4 regions of the Massilia sp. TWP1-3-3 genome follow, and region 3 is predicted to be linked to each of the others. Evidence: predicted binding sites of a transcription regulator. Region 3 holds the regulator's gene; each other region holds the start of a gene.

Region 1 (4,210 bases), on a different contig from region 3:
ACGTCGGCGCAGCGCACCGTGGCGTCGTCATGCAAGCGCTCCAGGTGCGGCAGATACCAGTTCTTGACCAATTCGATGTCGGCCGGCCAGCGCAGTCCGGGTGCGCGCAACGCTTTGTAGAGCGCCACGAAAGGCAGCCAGTCGCCGCTGCTTTTGGATGGCGCGGCAAAATCTTCGACCGCGCGCACCGGCTCGGGCGCCTCGCCGACCGCATCGAGCAAGCGCGTGGCCGTCGCCGCACCTATGCCGGGAATCAATTGCACCACGCGAAAACCCGCCATGCGCCCGCTGGGATTCTGGGCAAAGCGCAACACCGCCAGCACATCCTTGATGTGCGATGCTTCCAGGAACTTGAGGCCGCCGAACTTGACGAAGGGAACGTTACGGCGCATCAGTTCCAGTTCCAGTGCGGCGCTGTGGCTGGCCGCGCGAAACAAGACCGCCTGCTGCGTCAGCGCCATGCCCGCTTCGCGTTGTTCCAGGATCCGGTTGCAGACCCAGCGCGCCTGCTCGGCTTCGTCGGGGATCAGCACCAGTTGCGGGCGCACCGTGGAGGTCTTGTCGGTCCACAAGGTCTTGGCGTGGCGCTCGAGGGCGGCGGCGATCAGCGCGTTTGACGCGTCCAGGATTGGCTGCGTGGAGCGGTAGTTGCGCTCGAGCGTGACGATGCGCGCCGGCTGCGCGAACTGCTTGGGGAAGTCGAGTATGTTACGCACCGTGGCGCCGCGGAAGGAATAAATCGACTGGGCGTCGTCGCCCACCACCATCACCCCCTGCCCGCCCGGCTTCATGCCCACCAAAATGGCCGCCTGCAAGCGGTTGGTGTCCTGGTATTCGTCCACCAGCACATGGTCGAACAGGGCGCCGATCTCCGGACCGAGCTCGGGATCGGCGGCCATCTCGGCCCAGAACAGCAGCAGGTCGTCATAGTCGAGCACGTTTTGCTCTTGCTTGGCGTCGACATAGGCGCCGAACAGGTTTTTCAGCTCTGGCTCCCATTCGCTACACCACGGGAAAGTACTCTGCAACACCAGGGCCAGTGGTTCCTGACTGTTGACCGCGCGCGAATAGATCGACAGGCATGTGCCTTTCAGGGGGAAGCGCTTCTGGGTTGTGGTCAGGCCGATCTCGTGGCGCACCATGCCCATCAAGTCTTCCGAGTCGCCGCGATCGTGAATGGTAAACGCGTCGTCCAGGCCAATGCGCCCGGCATAGTCGCGCAGCAGGCGCGCGCCAATGCTGTGGAAGGTGCCGGCCCACGGCAAACGCGTGGGCGCCTGGCCGGCGCCGAGCGCGAAGACGCGCTGCAGCACGCTGCCGGCGCGATTGGTCATTTCGGTGGCGGCGCGACGCGAAAACGTCAGCAGCAAGATGCGCTGGGGATCGGCGCCGCTCAGGATCAGGCGCGCCACCCGGTGCGCCAGCGTACTGGTTTTGCCCGAGCCGGCGCCCGCGATCACCAGCAAGGGCCGCGCGGTACCGTCGGCGGCGCCGATGTCGTGCTCGACAGCGGCGCGCTGCGCATCATTGAGGCTGGCGAAGGGATCGAGCGGGGCGGCGTCGACGGAAGCGGTGGGCATGGCGGGCAATCGGGCAAGAAAGAATACAACTGTACATTTACACAGTAGTCAAAAGCAAGGATAATAAAGAATGCGTACTGGCTTGTGCGCCGGGGGTGCCCCGCGGTGGTAAGCGGAAACTTGCCAGTCGATTAGCTTTTCAACGCTAAGTAGCCGTTTCTTAAGGGCTTTTTCAGATATCCACAATCGCTGTGGATAACTTTGTGGATAACCGCCCCTTGACAGCGCGCAAGCCTGCAACGATGCGGGTTTCAACAAAATGCCCGTTCAAAAGGCAAAATTTTATGCGTTTAAAATCAATGACTTGCAAAGTCAAGCTTGAACGGCCGAAAAAATATTAGGACATTTCCTACAAGACCCTTTTGTGCATAACCAGGCCTGGGCAGGCGGCTCAACCCCGCGCAAATCAATGCTGCTTTAACAACACCGTGTGCGCGGCGGCGCGCATGCGCAGCACTGCCGCACGCCGGTGCGATCCGACGCGGCGCAGGGACGCATGTGACAATTTCGTTGCAGATAATGTTGTTGCGTTAGCCACACGTGCGCAACTCAATGATAACTTTCAGCGCTGCGCTGCATCGGTTCGAGCAAGACGCGCGCAATCACAACCGCGTCGATATCGTTTGCCTTCAGATATTCGATGGCGGACACGGTATTGCTGCTTTCCTGCATGGAGATCGCCTGATTGACGATGGTGCGCCGGCGCATGTCCTGGCGCGTGTAGTCGGCGCGCTCGCGAGGAGCGCCGCCGCTGTCTTGCTGATGCTTGAGAGTCATTGCCGATCCTTGCTCGTGACTGTAACGGTCCACACGCACCGCATTGCTGCCCTGGATTGCTGCCCTGGATTGCTGCCCTGGAAGTATCCGCCAAACCATGATAATGTCAATGTCAGCTTCCTATCGAAGCGGCAATAAGTCCCGATCCTTTCTAGTTGGAATTGAACGTCACCCGCCCCCGCGCGCGCCTAGAATAGGTGTTCACTCCACTCCAACGGCGAGGCTAGCATGGCAATTCCAACTGATCCCATCCTCAATCCCGGCGACGAAGCAGCGCCCGGCACCCCAGGCGCGGCCGAAGACATTTGCGACCAGTGCAGCGGCAGCGGCAAGCAGGCCGGCGGAGCGCCGTGTCCCGAATGCGGGGGCACCGGGCGCGTAATGCGCGGCATCGGCGGCGGCTAGTTGCACATGGGGTCAGTTCCCCCATTACGACACGGCCTCGACCGTAGCCCGGGTTACGGTCGAGGCCGTGTCGTAATGGGGGAACTGACCCCGGCGGAGATTTGGTGCATGACTATTTTTCGCGGCGTCTCTGGCAGTATGGGCGCGGCGCCCGTTGGCGCGGTCGTGACGATGCTGGCAATTATGCTACCGTCCGTGAACTGCGCGCCGTGCGCGCGTTCAAACGGGGAATGGCTCCGGTGAGTGTACCGCTGCTGTCCTTGCAAGTCGTGTAATCGGTTTAACACCCAATTGGAGAAAAATAATGAGCTATGGTGCTTTTTCAGGTAATCCCAAAACCATGTGGCTGTCCGACCGCGGCGACGACCGCGACATGCAAGTGATCGAAGATTTCTGGTATCTCGACCAGGACGGGCGCCGCTGGGATGTTCCGGCCGGCACCGTCATCAATGGCGCCAGCATTCCGCGCACGCTATGGTCGTCCGTGGGTAGCCCGTACACCGGCAACTACCGGCGCGCAGCGCTCGTGCATGACGCCGCCGTCGGCCGCGAAGGCGTGCTGCGCGCCGAATCCGACGCCATGTTTTACTTTGCTTGCCTTGCAGGCGGTTGTTCGCAGCTGCAGGCCAAGATGCTCTACGCAGGCGTGCGCCTGGGAGCTTGGGCCAGCAATACGCACCTGTTGTCCATGGAAGCGGCGAGCGCAGTGCCGGACGCCACCCGCCTGCCCGGCGAGCAGACGCCGCGCGAACTGGAAATTCGCGCCCGTTATACGCTCATCGCCAATCAGCTCAAGGCCACCGGAAACGACTTTGCCGAGGTCGAGCAAGTGGTCGACCGTAACCTCGGCCGCGCCCACTGAGCAGGCCGGGGCTGGCAAGGGGTCGGGCAAAAAGGCATACTGGTGCATTGTCCTTGTCGGGACGCTTGATCTCTGAGAAAACCATGCCTGGAACATCTATGCTCGAACTGATCAGTGAACACGCCTGCTTTGGCGGTGTCCAGCGCTTTTATCGCCACGCATCAAGCGCGATCGGGCTGCCGATGCGTTTTTCGGTGTTCATCCCGCCTTCAACAGGTCCCGGTGCATTGCCGGCGCTGTTTTACCTGGCCGGCCTGACCTGCAACGAAGAAACCTTTATGACCAAGGCCGGCGCCCAGCGCGTGGCCGCGCGCAAAGGCTTGATGCTGATCGCGCCCGACACCAGCCCGCGCGGCGCTGGCATCGAAGGCGAAACGGCAGCGTGGGACTTTGGCGCCGGCGCTGGGTTTTACCTTGACGCCACCGAGCAACCGTGGGGCCGCCACTACCGCATGGACAGCTACATCACGGAGCTGCACGCGCTGGTCGTGGCCGAGCTGAACGCCGATGCCGCGCGCATCGGCGTGTTTGGCCACTCGATGGGCGGGCACGGCGCGTTGGTGCTGGCGCTGCGCCGGCCCGACCT
Region 2 (4,210 bases), on a different contig from region 3:
TTGCAGCTGCGCCAGTGGCGACAGGCCGCGCGCCAGCGCAAACCAGACCAGGGCCAGCACGATCGGCAGGATGATGAACTGGGGCAGGATCACGCCCTTGATGATTTCATTGGCCAGCAGCGCGCGCTTGTCGAGCGTTTCGGCCACCTGCACCAGCGCCGTATGCGGTTCCTCGCCGCGCGCCGCCAGCGGGCCCAGGTTCACGTACGAAAACGCGATGCGCACCGGCGTGCCGTGCATGACATCATTGCGAAAGTGGACGCGCCCGCTGCGGTAGTGCTCGGGACTGGCCGGCTGCGGCAGATCGCGGTCGCCGTCGATGTGGGCCGCGTCCGGGCCGGCGATCTGGAAGTAGACATTGTCGACGTCGTCGGCGCGCAGGATGTCGCGCGCGCTGCCGGGCAGGCGCGAGCGGACCTTGCCGTCGACTTCCTTGACCTGCTGGGCCAGCACCGTGACGCTGTCTTCCAGCGCATGGTCGAAAGGCTGGTTGGCGATCGACTTGGCCACCAGATAAGTGATAGCGATACTCATGGGCCACAGCAGCAGCAGGGGCGCGAGCATCCAGTCGAGGATTTCGCCAAACAGCGAATGCTGCATGTCTTCGTCCGGCTCGGTATTGGGCGGCACGTACAGCACCGTATCCGGCGCCAGCGCGGTGGCCTGGGTCAGGCCGGCATCGCGGTCATCCACTGTTACGGCGCTGCGTCGTCGACGGCTGCGGGCGCGAATTTTTCGAGGCAGTAGCCCAGACCGCGCACGGTGGCGATGCGCACGCCGCCCACTTCGATTTTTTTGCGCAGCCGGTGCACATAGACTTCGATGGCGTTGTTCGATACTTCCTCGCCCCATTCGCACAAATGGTCGACCAGCTGTTCCTTGGAGACCAGGCGCCCGGCGCGCGCCAGCAAAATCTCAAGCAGGCCCAGTTCACGCGCCGACAGGTCCAGCATCTGCTCGTTGATGTAGGCGCTGCGCCCGACCTGGTCGTACGTGAGCGGGCCATGGCGCACCACGGCCGGGCCGCCGCCGGCGCCGCGCCGGGTCAGGGCGCGCACCCGCGCTTCCAGTTCCGACAGCGCGAACGGCTTGGCCATGTAGTCGTCGGCGCCCAGGTCCAGGCCATTGACGCGCTGCTCGATCGAGTCGGCCGCCGTCAAGATCAGGACCGGCAGCAGCGAGGCGCGCGCCCGTAGGCGCCGCAACACTTCCAGGCCCGAGAGCCGGGGCAAGCCCAGGTCGAGGATTAGCAGATCGAACTCCTGGGTCGACAAAGCGGTGTCGGCTTCCTCGCCATTGCTGACGCAATCGATGGCGTAGCCCGACTGACGCAAGGAGCGCGTCAGTCCGTCGGCAAGCACGCTATCATCTTCGGCAAGTAAAATACGCATCCGTGGGCACCTGTTTTGATTTGCGCCTATTGTGTTTCATTTGGGGCAAGGCCGGGTAATTTTTTAAAATTGTCTGCACGTTAGGCTTGCCAAAACTACTGTACGCTTGTACAGTACCTGTTGTGATGTACCTGTGGCGCCACCCCGCCCTTCTTCAGACTGAAAGAAAATTATGGACGACAAGAAAACCGTATTGAACGCTGCAGAAAAGGGCAAGGCGCTGGCCGCCGCCCTGGCGCAGATTGAAAAGCAGTTTGGCAAGGGCTCCGTCATGCGTATGGACGGCAACGCCCCGGTGGAAGAAGTCCAGGTTGTCTCGACCGGTTCGCTCGGTCTGGACATCGCGCTGGGCGTGGGCGGCTTGCCGCGCGGGCGCGTGGTGGAAATCTACGGTCCCGAATCGTCGGGCAAAACCACGCTCACGCTGCAGACCATCGCGCAAATGCAAAAGCTGGGCGGCACCTGCGCCTTTATCGACGCCGAGCACGCGCTGGACGTGGGCTATGCGAAAAAGCTGGGCATCAACCTGTCGGACCTGCTCATTTCGCAGCCTGACACGGGCGAGCAGGCACTGGAAATTTGCGATGCGCTGGTGCGTTCGGGCAGCGTCGACCTGATCGTCATCGACTCCGTAGCCGCGCTCACCCCGCGCGCCGAGATCGAAGGCGACATGGGCGATTCGCTGCCAGGGTTGCAGGCACGCCTGATGTCCCAGGCACTGCGCAAGCTGACCGGTTCCATTAACCGCACCAACACGCTGGTCATTTTCATCAACCAGATCCGCATGAAAATTGGCGTCATGTTCGGCAGCCCGGAAACCACCACCGGCGGCAATGCGCTCAAGTTTTACGCGTCGGTACGCCTGGACATTCGCCGCACCGGTTCCATCAAGTCGGGCGACGAAGTGATCGGCAACGAAACCAAGGTCAAGGTCGTCAAGAACAAGATCGCGCCACCGTTCAAGGAAGCGCACTTTGACATCCTGTACGGCGCAGGCACCTCGCGCGAGGGCGAAATCCTCGACCTGGGCGCCGACAACAAGATCGTCGAAAAGTCCGGTTCCTGGTACAGCTACAACGGCGAACGCATCGGCCAGGGCAAGGACAATGCGCGTATCTACCTCAAGGAGCGGCCGGAATTGGCGCGCGAGATCGAGAACAAGGTCCGTGCCGCGCTCGGCGTACGCGAACTGCCGCCTCTCCCAGGCGAAGAGCCGGCGGTCGCGGCCAAGGCGCCCAAGCTGAAAGCTGTCGCCGAGTAATCGGGCGTCGTTGCTGATGGCCCGGCCCCAACTGAGCCTGAAAGGCCGTGCCCTGCGTTTTTTATCGATGCGGGAGCACAGCCGGCTGGAACTGGGGCGCAAGCTGTCCAAGTATGCGCAAGAGGGCGACGACGTCGCCGCTCTGCTCGACTTTCTGGAAAAAAACAACTGGCTGTCGCAAGAGCGGTTCTCCGAATCGCTGATCCACCGGCGCGCCCATCGTTTCGGCAACAGCCGCATCATGGCCGAGCTGCAGAGTCATGGCGTAGGTGGTGTAGCCTTGCAGAAATTAAAGGCGGGTTTGAGCGACAGCGAAACGGGCAGGGCATGCGAAGTGTGGCAGCGCAAGTTCGGTACGGTCGCTACCGATCCTGCCGAGCGCAACAAGCAAGTGCGCTTCCTGATGCAGCGCGGATTTTCCCAGAAAGCGGTGCGCGCCGCCATGAAGGGCGAAGTCGACGACGACTTCTTTGAATAGGTAAATGCAAGACGGAAAAGCGGAGCGCATTCTGCCATGTTTGCAAGCTCGCACTGCATACTCCTCGCTGGCGGAGTGCGCTACGCTTTTCCGCCCTGCGCGGCTCGGGATATGTTGGAGAGACTTCTTATCACAGCCTTGACGCATACCAGGCGACTCCTTGACTTTCCACACTCGCGTTCTACATTTGATTGTCTCTGTAGTTGGGCGGTGACTGTGTCTCGTATCCCTATTACATTAACACCACTCGACAGGCGTTCCATGCTCTACCGGCTCTACTCGTCCATCGGCAATACCCGCGGCTTGAAAGACTATCTCGGCTATTTCGAGATCGATCTCGACGGCTACTTTACGCGCTACCTGGAAATTAACGGCAATGGTTTAGCGTATCGCTACACGCGCGACCATCCGGCTGATGAGTTCGGTGGGCTACCCGCAGGCGTGTGGGATGAATCAGAAGCGGCCCATCCGGAAGCCGGCACGTTCGTCCCGCTGACTGCAGCGTTATTTGCGGCAGTATGGGCGCGCACGCGTTGCGCCAACGTCAGGTCTGTGTCCGCAAGCTAAGCCAGGCGTTTATCGCCTCGCGTTGCAGGCAAGAGACAGCGGTGCGGCGACAGGCGACTTTTCGTCCGTGGCATGTTTCACATGGCTCGCGCCGAAGCAGGAGACTCACTTCTATCGCGTCTTGTAATAAACTGCGTGTTCGCTTGCCGGTTTACGTGTGCGAGTCAACCAATCACGGATTCCCACATGTCCGAACACACGCACGATTTTTTGAACTGGCCGTTCTCTGACGCTACCAACACGGTAACCTTCTCTACAGCCAAAGTAGTGCACGATGGCTTTCCGGTGCTACGCGTGTCGCATGATCGCGATGGCGGTTGGCAGTTTCTCGATGCCACGACGTACGAGCCAGGGGAGTGCATCCTGCTTTGTCTGGGATGCATCCTCGAGCGCGACGCGACGTTGGGGCAGGTCAGCGATCTGCTTCCAGGTTGGAGCGCGTGGCGAGAAAAGGTCGGCGCGGACTGGGAACGTTGGGAGCAAGCGCCCGATGAAGAGGAGGAAGATGAGGAT
Region 3 (4,210 bases):
CCTGGAAAAGCAGCCGCCCGCTTTCGCGCTGGCGCTGTTTGGCGAGATGCGCGGGCAGCACGCCGCGTGGCGCAAATCGATCAACAGTCCTTATTTTCCAGCGCCGAGCGACAGCGTGGCCGATGCAGCCACGCTTGCCAAGGTCAACGCCGGCATGCGCGCCGCGGGCCTGGAGCGCGTGGTTGTCAAAGGCTTGAAGGGGAGTGCCTTCGACCAGGTCTATCAGGCCGATGCCGCCCACCCGGGCATCGCGCAAAAGCAGCCGCCTGGCGCCGCATTTGCCATCGAAACAGCGCACACCGATTGCGAGAGCCGCCTGTTCATGCCGTTCGACCAGCAGATTTTCGACAATGGCGGAAAACTGATCGCCAGCGTGCAGCTCGGCGCAAAGCAGGCGCTGGCCGACATGAAGCGGCGCTACGGAGCGGACAATGATGGCGCTGCAGGATTTGATAGCGTGGCGATTGCCGCCAATGCCGGCGTGATCTGCGGGCTGGTGGAAGCGGCGCGCCATCCCAAGCCAGCGGCTGCGCCCGACGCGCTGCTGTATGGCATGGCGCCGGGCGCGCTGTCAAAGCAGCAGAGCGCGGCCGAGATGCTGCTCGCAATTCGCGCCGCGCGCCGCAACTACCGGCCCTGAGAAAGAGGTGCGGCTGATGGCCGACGCTGTGAAAGGTGCAGGCTCGCGCATGCCTGTACCGTTCGGCAGCGCGCTGCGGCGCCGGATGATGCGCGTCAATGGCGAAGCGGATTGAACTGAAAGCGCAAAACCGGTTTATCATCTTGGCTTGATCCTACTGCGCAAGACTGCTAACACATGAAGAAAACCCTGTTCTGCCTGACCCTGTTGCTGTGCGGCGCGGCGCAAGCCGATGACCTGTCGAGCGCGAACGCGCTCTTTGCCAAGAAGGATTATCCGCAAGCCTTGCAGTTATTTACCAAGGCCGCCAACGCCGGCAACGCCGAAGCACAGTTGCACGTTGGCGAAATGTATCTATACGGCGACGCCGGCAGCGTGGACCTGGTCAAGGCCGAGTCATGGTTCAAGAAGTCGGCCGCGAAGGGCAACAAGACGGCGCTTGCCGCGCTGGAGATGATGACGCGGCGCGAAGCCCACAAAGAAGAGATCGCTTACTGGATGTCGAAGTACGACGGTGCTGACTTAAAGTCAGGCAAGTACCGTTGTCCGGTGCCGCGGATCCCGGCCATGTCGAAAGTGAACGATGAAATTGCCGCCGTCGCCGCCAAAGTCCAGGCCTGGCAGCTGTGCTACAACGGCTTTGTTGAAAACATCAACGCCGCCACGCCCCTAACCAAGCGCATCCCTGCCGACATTGCCGACCTGCTCACCAAAGACGAAATGGCCACCGCCACCACGCACCTCGAAGGCGTGCAGGCGCGCATCGTCGAAGAAGCCCGCATCGCCTCCAAATTGCTGCTGGCCGACTACGCCGTCTGGCGCGACGCCACCGACGCCTACGTTGCCGAGCACAACCGCATGGTCAAGTAGCCACAGTCAAACAACATCTACCCCGGGGTAGATTGCGGGAATGGTTGCTGTTAGTGCCAGCTGCGCATCAGGCCGACGGCCAGGCCTTCGAGCGCGAAGTCGTCGGTTTCAGGGTCGACGCGGATGACCTTGAAATCGGGATTTTCGGGCAGCAGTTCAATAATGCCGTTGGTTTTCTTGTAGCGCTTGACGGTGACGTCTTCGCCGATCCGGGCAACGACAATCTGGCCGTTCTTGGCCGTATCGACCTTTTTTACGGCCAGCAAGTCGCCGTCCATGATGCCGGCGTCGCGCATCGACCACCCCCGTACCTTGAGCAAAAAGTCAGGCTTGGACGAGAACATCGCCGGGTCGACACTGTAAGTGGCTTCCACATGCTCCTGCGCCAAGATGGGCGAGCCGGCAGCGACGCGCCCGACCAGCGGCAGCGACATCATCAGCGAGGCCGGCACCAGCGGGATCACGTCCAGGCTGGCGCCGATCAGGCGGATGCCGCGCGACGTGCCCGGTGAAATTTCGATCGCACCCTTGCGCGCAAGCGCTTGCAGATGCTCCTCGGCCGCATTGGCCGACTTGAAGCCAAGTTCGTTGGCAATCTCGGCGCGGGTCGGTGGAAAGCCCGTGTTGTCGATCGCGTCCTTGATCAGGTTGAGGATTTGTTCTTGACGTGGTGTGAGCTTGATCATCGGTATAAGAGACTGTTTGTATAAACAGACTGTATTTTTGTACAGTATTTCGCTCAGCGCAAGTATTAAATGCGGTTTTGCCTGAATTATTTGCACTTTGACGTGTCAATTTCAGCGAATGAAGAAGATTTCATCAGCGAAGTAGCCCTTGCAGGCGGCCTCACGCGATCAGAGATCGGCTTTGCCGGCGGCCATGCCAGGCTGCCCAAGCCGACTTCTTGACCACGATTTCATCCCCGGACTTTGAGGGAGCAACAAGGGCATTGCCAGCCGGCGCCATCTCGCGCTATAATTGCCGGCTTTCCCTTCCCACACTCGTCTTGACGCCGAGGTGGGCATCTGTTTAAACGTCCCTAAGGAGTTATGCATGCGTCATTATGAAATCGTCTTTATCGTCCACCCGGACCAAAGCGAGCAAGTCCCGGCGATGATCGAACGCTACAAAGCCAGCGTATCCACGCGCGGTGGTTCCATTCACCGTGTTGAAGATTGGGGTCGTCGTCAGATGGCTTACTCGATCAACAAGCTGCCAAAAGCGCACTACATCTGCATGAACATCGAATGCGACAACGAGACGCTGGTTGATCTTGAGACCGCGTTCAAATTCAATGATGCGGTGCTGCGTCACCTCACCGTTCGCATGAAGAAGGCTGAAACCACGCCATCGCCGATGATGAAATCGGTACAACGTGAAGACGCAGCCAAGAGCCACCGCTCGGAAGCTCCGGCTCCTGCCGCAGCAGCTCCAGCCCCAGCTCAAGCAGCAGCGTAATTTTTTGTTTGAAAGTCCTGAACGCGAATTGATGCCACCTCGGTGAATCAACTCCAGTTCGTAGCCCTGATTGGCGAGCGCGATGTGTTGCGCTACACCCCGGCCGGCGTGCCCATCGTGTCCGCCACCCTGATGCACAGTTCGCAGCAGGTCGAAGCAGGGGTGCCCAGGCTGACCGAGTTTGAAATTGCCGCTGTTGCAGCGGGCGAGATTTCAGGCAGGTTCAGCCAGGCCGAATTAGGCGCAGCGCACCAGTTCACGGGATTTTTGGCAAAGAAGAACCGCAGCAGCAAAAGCCTGGTGTTTCACATCATTGATTTCTGTGCCGCCGCTTAAGCGACGATACATTTTAAATACAGGAGCCTCAAATGGCATTCGGTAAAAAATTCGACAAGAACAAGCTCAAGCTTAAAGAAAAACGCAAACAACAGAACCCACTGTTCAAGCGTAAGAAATTCTGCCGCTTCACGGCAGCGAACGTAGAACAGGTCGACTACAAAGACGTCGACACGCTGAAAGACTTCGTCCAGGAAAATGGCAAAATCATGCCAGCACGCCTGACCGGTACCAAGGCGCACTACCAGCGCCAGGTTGACACCGCAATCAAGCGCGCCCGCTACCTCGCGTTGCTGCCATACACCGATCTGCACCACGCTTAAGCGCTGGCAGATAAAGGAGAACTCATATGCAAATCATTCTGTTAGAAAAAGTTGTTAACGTCGGCAATCTGGGCGACGTCGTCAAAGTCAAAGACGGTTACGCACGTAACTTCCTGATCCCGCAACGCATGGCTCGTCGTGCTACCGCTTCGGCAGTGGCAGAATTCGAAGTTAAGCGCGCTGAACTGGAAAAAGCTGCCGCTGCAAAGCTGGCCGTTTCCCAGGCTGAAGGCGAAAAGCTGTCGGGCATGACCATCGCTATCGCTCAAAAAGCGGGCGTCGATGGCCGTCTGTTCGGTTCGGTCACCAACTTCGACATCGCTGAAGCGCTAACAAAGGCTGGTTTCGCGGTTGAAAAGGCACAAGTACGCATGCCTACCGGCCCATTGAAGACGACCGGCGAGCACGCTGTTGCTGTCGCTCTGCACACCGACGTGGTTGTTGAAATCACGATCGCTGTTACCGGCGAAGCTGCTTAAAGCACGAAGCGCCATCAAGCAGCAACATGCTGCTGCATTACAAAAAAAGCCGGGTTTCCCGGCTTTTTTTACGTCGAATTCTCCCCAATTATGTCAGGTGGTTG
Region 4 (4,210 bases), on a different contig from region 3:
GCCAGCTCCGGTCGGTAGTCAGCCTGGGGCGCGGCCTGCAGCACGTTCTCGGGGCCCAGCCGCGCGACCAGCAGTTCGAGCATGCGCTGCTGGTCTTCGTCGCTACCGCCGGGCTCGGGAAACAGCGAATCGCTGGGCGGCGCCATTGGCTGCACTTGCGGCGCTTCGAGCGTGAGGCCAATCACGTGCGCCACCAGCTCCACCTTGGACAGGCGCTCCTTGAGCAGACGCACCAAGTGTTCGTCGCGCCAGGTCGGCTCGGCCAGCGCGATTTCGATGATGGTGGGCGCGCGCGCCACCTTGCCCCGTTCGTGCTCGAGCTGCAGCACGATGCGTTCGACGGCGAACTGGTGCGCGCACAACCAGCCCGTCATTTGCAGCAGCAGGCGGTGCGCGCCGAACAAGAGCGCCTCAGCGTTCTCGACGCGGTCGAACAATTCGAGCTTGGCGCTGAAAGTGGTGGGCGCCTCGATCCAGTCGAACAGTTCGGGCGTCTTGCCGTAAGCGGCGTCGAGCAGGTCGAGCAAGGGCCGGCCGCAGCGGCGCTGCAAGCCCGGGCGCGGCAGGCGCCGCATGTCGCCCAGCGTAAAGCAGCCGATGCCATCGAACCAGGCGCCAAAGGCGCGTCCGGGCGGGGGCAAGGCGCTGGGCAGATGGTCCAGGCGCCTGGACAGCGAAGCCATGCCCAGCACCCGCCCGGCGCTGGCGCGCGCCAGCAACCAGGCGCCGCGCGCAGTGGGCGCGCAACCGAGCGCGCACGAAAAGCCGAGCGCGCGCAAATTGGCGCGGATGCGCCGGCACAGCGCGCGGATGCCGCCGAACAGGGACAGGCTGGCACCGATATCCATCAGCAGCGTGGATTCTTCGGCCTGGGCCACTAGCGGCGTGTACTGCAACAGCGCCATGGCAACGTCGTGCAGCGCTTGCGCCTCGCGCTCCAGCGTGCGCTCGTGCAGGCGGGCCTCGGGGTGAAGCATCAGCACGCCGCCGCGGCGCATGCCCGGCAGCACGCCGGCGGCGCGCGCGGCCGGGGACAGCGCCAGCACGCGCTCCTGCTCGAGCACCACGCTGCCGTTGTCAGATGACCAGTTCGGGCTGAACACTTCGAGCGGGAGCTGGGGCAGATGGAGAGCGATCCAGAGGCGCATGGCGCTGCAGTAAAGAAGGAGTGAGTGGCAGGAACAGCGGCGCGTCGCGCTGCGGTCCCCGGCGCTTGATGAAGCCGATGTCAAGGCCGCCGGCGGCCGGACGCAGCGACAGGCGCAGCGGCGCAGGCGACGAATCCTGGGCCGCGGCCAGCGGGCGCAGCATGAAGAACAGTGTTTCGGCGCTTTGCGCGGCCAGGTGCAGGCGGCGCAGCGTTTCGCCGCGCGCGTGGCTTTGCCAGAACAGCAGCGCGCCGCAACTGCCGCTGCGCAGCACCTGTTCGGCGGCCCACAACGCGTCGGCGCTGCGGCTGCTGCGAATCCAGATCAGTTGCGACGGCGCCAGGCCCATGGCGGCCAGCGCCAGTGCCTGCGGCGCGTGCGGCGGCTGCAGCAGCACGATGCGGCGCTGCGCCACTTTTAGCAGGGCTGGACGCAGCAGGCGCAACTCGCCAATCCCGCATTGCTGGGGCAGCAGGTCGATCAGGGTGCCGGTGGGCCAGCCGCCGCCCGGCAACTGGGACGACAGCGTGGGATGGCCGGTGTCGATGCAGCGTGCATGGCTGTGCGCCAGTTGCGACGCGCGCCAAAGGGAGGGATGCAAACTCTCCGGCGAGGGGATAGAATCAGGACGGCTCATGGTGGTCAATTTGGAAAGTACTGTATAGATGTACAGTACTATCTGAGCCGGGTTTTTGCAAGGTCAAACGTGTAACAGGTGAAATTTTAGCGAGGAGATGTCGGCCACCCGGTCTCTTGGTGAACGATGGTAGCGCCATTCATAACGTGGGAAAATATGATTACAAAAATATGATTACAAAAATATGATTACAAAAAGAACGATTGCGTATGTCGTCATCGGCTGGTGCCTGACCATATTTGTTTATGGCTTTGCCACCTTTCCCGACGCCCCCTGGAAGGCATGCGGCGATGGGCACTTTTGCGGAAAAATGAAGCAGGCCCATTCTTTCAGCGAATACCAGGCATTCACCCGGTGGGAAACCGCGCTGTTTGTATCCTGGCCCTTTGGCATAGCCTGCGTGGTCTGGCTGCGGCGCGCGAAAAAAACCGACTAGCAGTTCAACGGGCGAGCTCACGGCCAAGCCACTTGCGCAGGCCCAGGCCAACAAACAGTGCGGCCAGCGCCAGCAATGCCGCCAGCTCCACGCGCACCTCCTGCAGCGACGCGCCCATCTGGTTGGTCGCGATCAACCCCTGGATCCCGGCCGTCGATGGAAGCAGCCAGCGCAAGGCTTGCAGCGCCTCGGGCAAGGCGCTGGACGGCCACGCCAGGCCCGACAGGAAGACGATCGGCATCGAGGTGGCGATCAGCAGTTGCACGCTGCGCTCGCGGGTGCGGAAAAACAGGCCAAGATACATGCCCAGCGCGGCCACGCAGTAGGCAAAAGCGAGCGTGAGCACCGCCGCGCCAAGCCAGTTCCCCCCGCGCGGATAACCCTGCCACCAGAACACGAAACCGAAAAAATACAGCGCATTGAGAATGACCACCAGCGCAAAGGCATTGAGCGCGCCGAAGTAGGATGCACTGCCCCCCTTGTACGGAAAGGTCCTGGCATCGGACCAGGTACCAAACAGCAGCCCGATCCCCAGCAGGAAGGTCTGCTGCATCACCAGCACCACCACGCCGGGCACGATGTACGACGCATAGCCCTCGGCCACGTTAAACATCGGCAGCGATTCAGTTGCCAAGGGCTGGCGTTGCGACTCCACCTGCGCGGCCGTCGGCGCGCCGGCACCCAGGCGCTTGATTTCTATGCCGGCCGACAGCGTGCCGACCACTTCGGCGAGCGCGTTCAAGGCCACCTTGTTGAGCATCGGGTAGGCGCCATGGCCGGCCACCTCCACTTCCGGCTGCTGGCCGGCGAGCACCTTGCCGCTGAAGTCGCGCGGGATGATCAGTGCGCCGGCCGCGTCTCCCTGCCATAGCAGCGCCTGCGCCGCTTGCGCCCCGGGGCTGACCGCCACCACGGTGATGCCCGGATGGGCGTCGGCATAGCGGATCAACTGGCGCGACAAGGCTGAATTGTCCTGGTCGACGACGGCAATCGGCACGCCCTGCACCGTCTCGGTATTGTAAGGAAGCGGATAAAAGAACGAATACACAATCCCTGAAATGAAGAACAGCAGCAAGGCCGCCTTGTCCCGCAACAGTGATGTCCAGGTGATGCAAAACGCCGACCAGCTCTCCTGCAGCGCGCTCATGTCTGCCCCCAGCTCTCGGGCTGCTGCACGCGCCTGGCAAGGCGCAAGTAACCAAGAGCGCCAAAGCCGAGCGTGAACAGCAGCAGCACGCCCAACTGGCCCATGCTGTAGCGCAGCGGTGCGCCGGCCAGCCAGGTATTGTTCAACAGGTGGGTGAAATGGGACAGCGGCAGCGCCTCTGCCCACAGGCGCGCGGCAAACGGCATCGACATGCTGGGAAAGCCCTGGCCGGTGAACGCAAACGCGGGCGCCGTCACAAAGGCGCACACCGACAAGGCGGTGCGCAGCGACGGTGCGAACGCCACGAAAAACAGGCCCATCGCCAGGTAGGCGGTGATCAGCAGCAGCGTGCCGGCGATAATGGCCACGGCGCTGCCCATCACCGGCCAGCCGCGCACGGCGCCAAACAGGATCGCCACCAGCATCGCCTGCAGCACAAAGGCGGCGAAGGCAATCGCCAGCTTGCCCAGGATGGCAGGAGCGAGCTTGCCGTCGGCGGCCGCCAGCCAAGCGGGCACCGACCCGGCGCGCAGTTCGCGTCCGACCGCCGTGACCGCGCCCAACGTCACGAATATATGCAGCAGGCTAAATACCACCGGCAGCGCCAGCGCCATCTCGTAGCTGCCGCTGTCATTGAACAGGGTCGCGGTGCGGGTGCGGATCGGCTCGAACTGCGCCCTCGCCTGCTGCAGCGCCATGCCGCGCTTGGCGCGACCCTGCAGCTCGATCCCGGCCGACAGCGTGGCCACCACGGTGCGCACGTCGCGCGTCATGCTGCCGGTATAGGAGGGAAATTGCGCGTTATAAGCCCACTGCAGCTTGACGGCGCGCCCGAGCGACAC

Evidence for each region. Region 3 encodes LexA, which represses DNA repair genes until DNA is damaged. Its sites were predicted from a motif close to ACTGTATNNNNATACAGT; they were not measured.
Region 1: a site for LexA is predicted at 1,609-1,626, ahead of ACP7D4_RS04380 (ATP-dependent helicase). Genes of this name have one in related genera too.
Region 2: a site for LexA is predicted at 1,489-1,506, ahead of recA (recombinase RecA). Genes of this name have one in related genera too.
Region 4: a site for LexA is predicted at 1,805-1,822, ahead of imuA (translesion DNA synthesis-associated protein ImuA). Genes of this name have one in related genera too.

What each region holds. Positions count from the first base shown of each region.
Region 1 covers NZ_JAFCWX010000003.1:246,167-250,376, forward strand. Annotated here, with positions in the region: gene ACP7D4_RS04380 (ATP-dependent helicase) at 1-1,580, opposite strand, end outside; gene ACP7D4_RS04385 (hypothetical protein) at 2,130-2,357, opposite strand; gene ACP7D4_RS04390 (hypothetical protein) at 2,586-2,762, shown strand; gene ACP7D4_RS04395 (DUF1353 domain-containing protein) at 3,067-3,624, shown strand; gene fghA (S-formylglutathione hydrolase) at 3,723-4,210, shown strand, end outside.
Region 2 covers NZ_JAFCWX010000007.1:618-4,827, reverse strand. Annotated here, with positions in the region: gene ACP7D4_RS08470 (sensor histidine kinase N-terminal domain-containing protein) at 1-693, opposite strand, end outside; gene ACP7D4_RS08465 (response regulator) at 696-1,391, opposite strand; gene recA (recombinase RecA) at 1,564-2,652, shown strand; gene recX (recombination regulator RecX) at 2,669-3,130, shown strand; gene ACP7D4_RS08450 (hypothetical protein) at 3,392-3,697, shown strand; gene ACP7D4_RS08445 (DUF4262 domain-containing protein) at 3,884-4,210, shown strand, end outside.
Region 3 covers NZ_JAFCWX010000013.1:37,849-42,058, reverse strand. Annotated here, with positions in the region: gene ACP7D4_RS14895 (hypothetical protein) at 1-640, shown strand, start outside; gene ACP7D4_RS14890 (tetratricopeptide repeat protein) at 818-1,510, shown strand; gene lexA (transcriptional repressor LexA) at 1,561-2,196, opposite strand; gene rpsF (30S ribosomal protein S6) at 2,564-2,968, shown strand; gene priB (primosomal replication protein N) at 3,011-3,304, shown strand; gene rpsR (30S ribosomal protein S18) at 3,337-3,627, shown strand; gene rplI (50S ribosomal protein L9) at 3,654-4,106, shown strand.
Region 4 covers NZ_JAFCWX010000058.1:3,786-7,995, forward strand. Annotated here, with positions in the region: gene ACP7D4_RS26990 (Y-family DNA polymerase) at 1-1,148, opposite strand, end outside; gene imuA (translesion DNA synthesis-associated protein ImuA) at 1,078-1,785, opposite strand; gene ACP7D4_RS27000 (ABC transporter permease) at 2,226-3,368, opposite strand; gene ACP7D4_RS27005 (ABC transporter permease) at 3,365-4,210, opposite strand, start outside.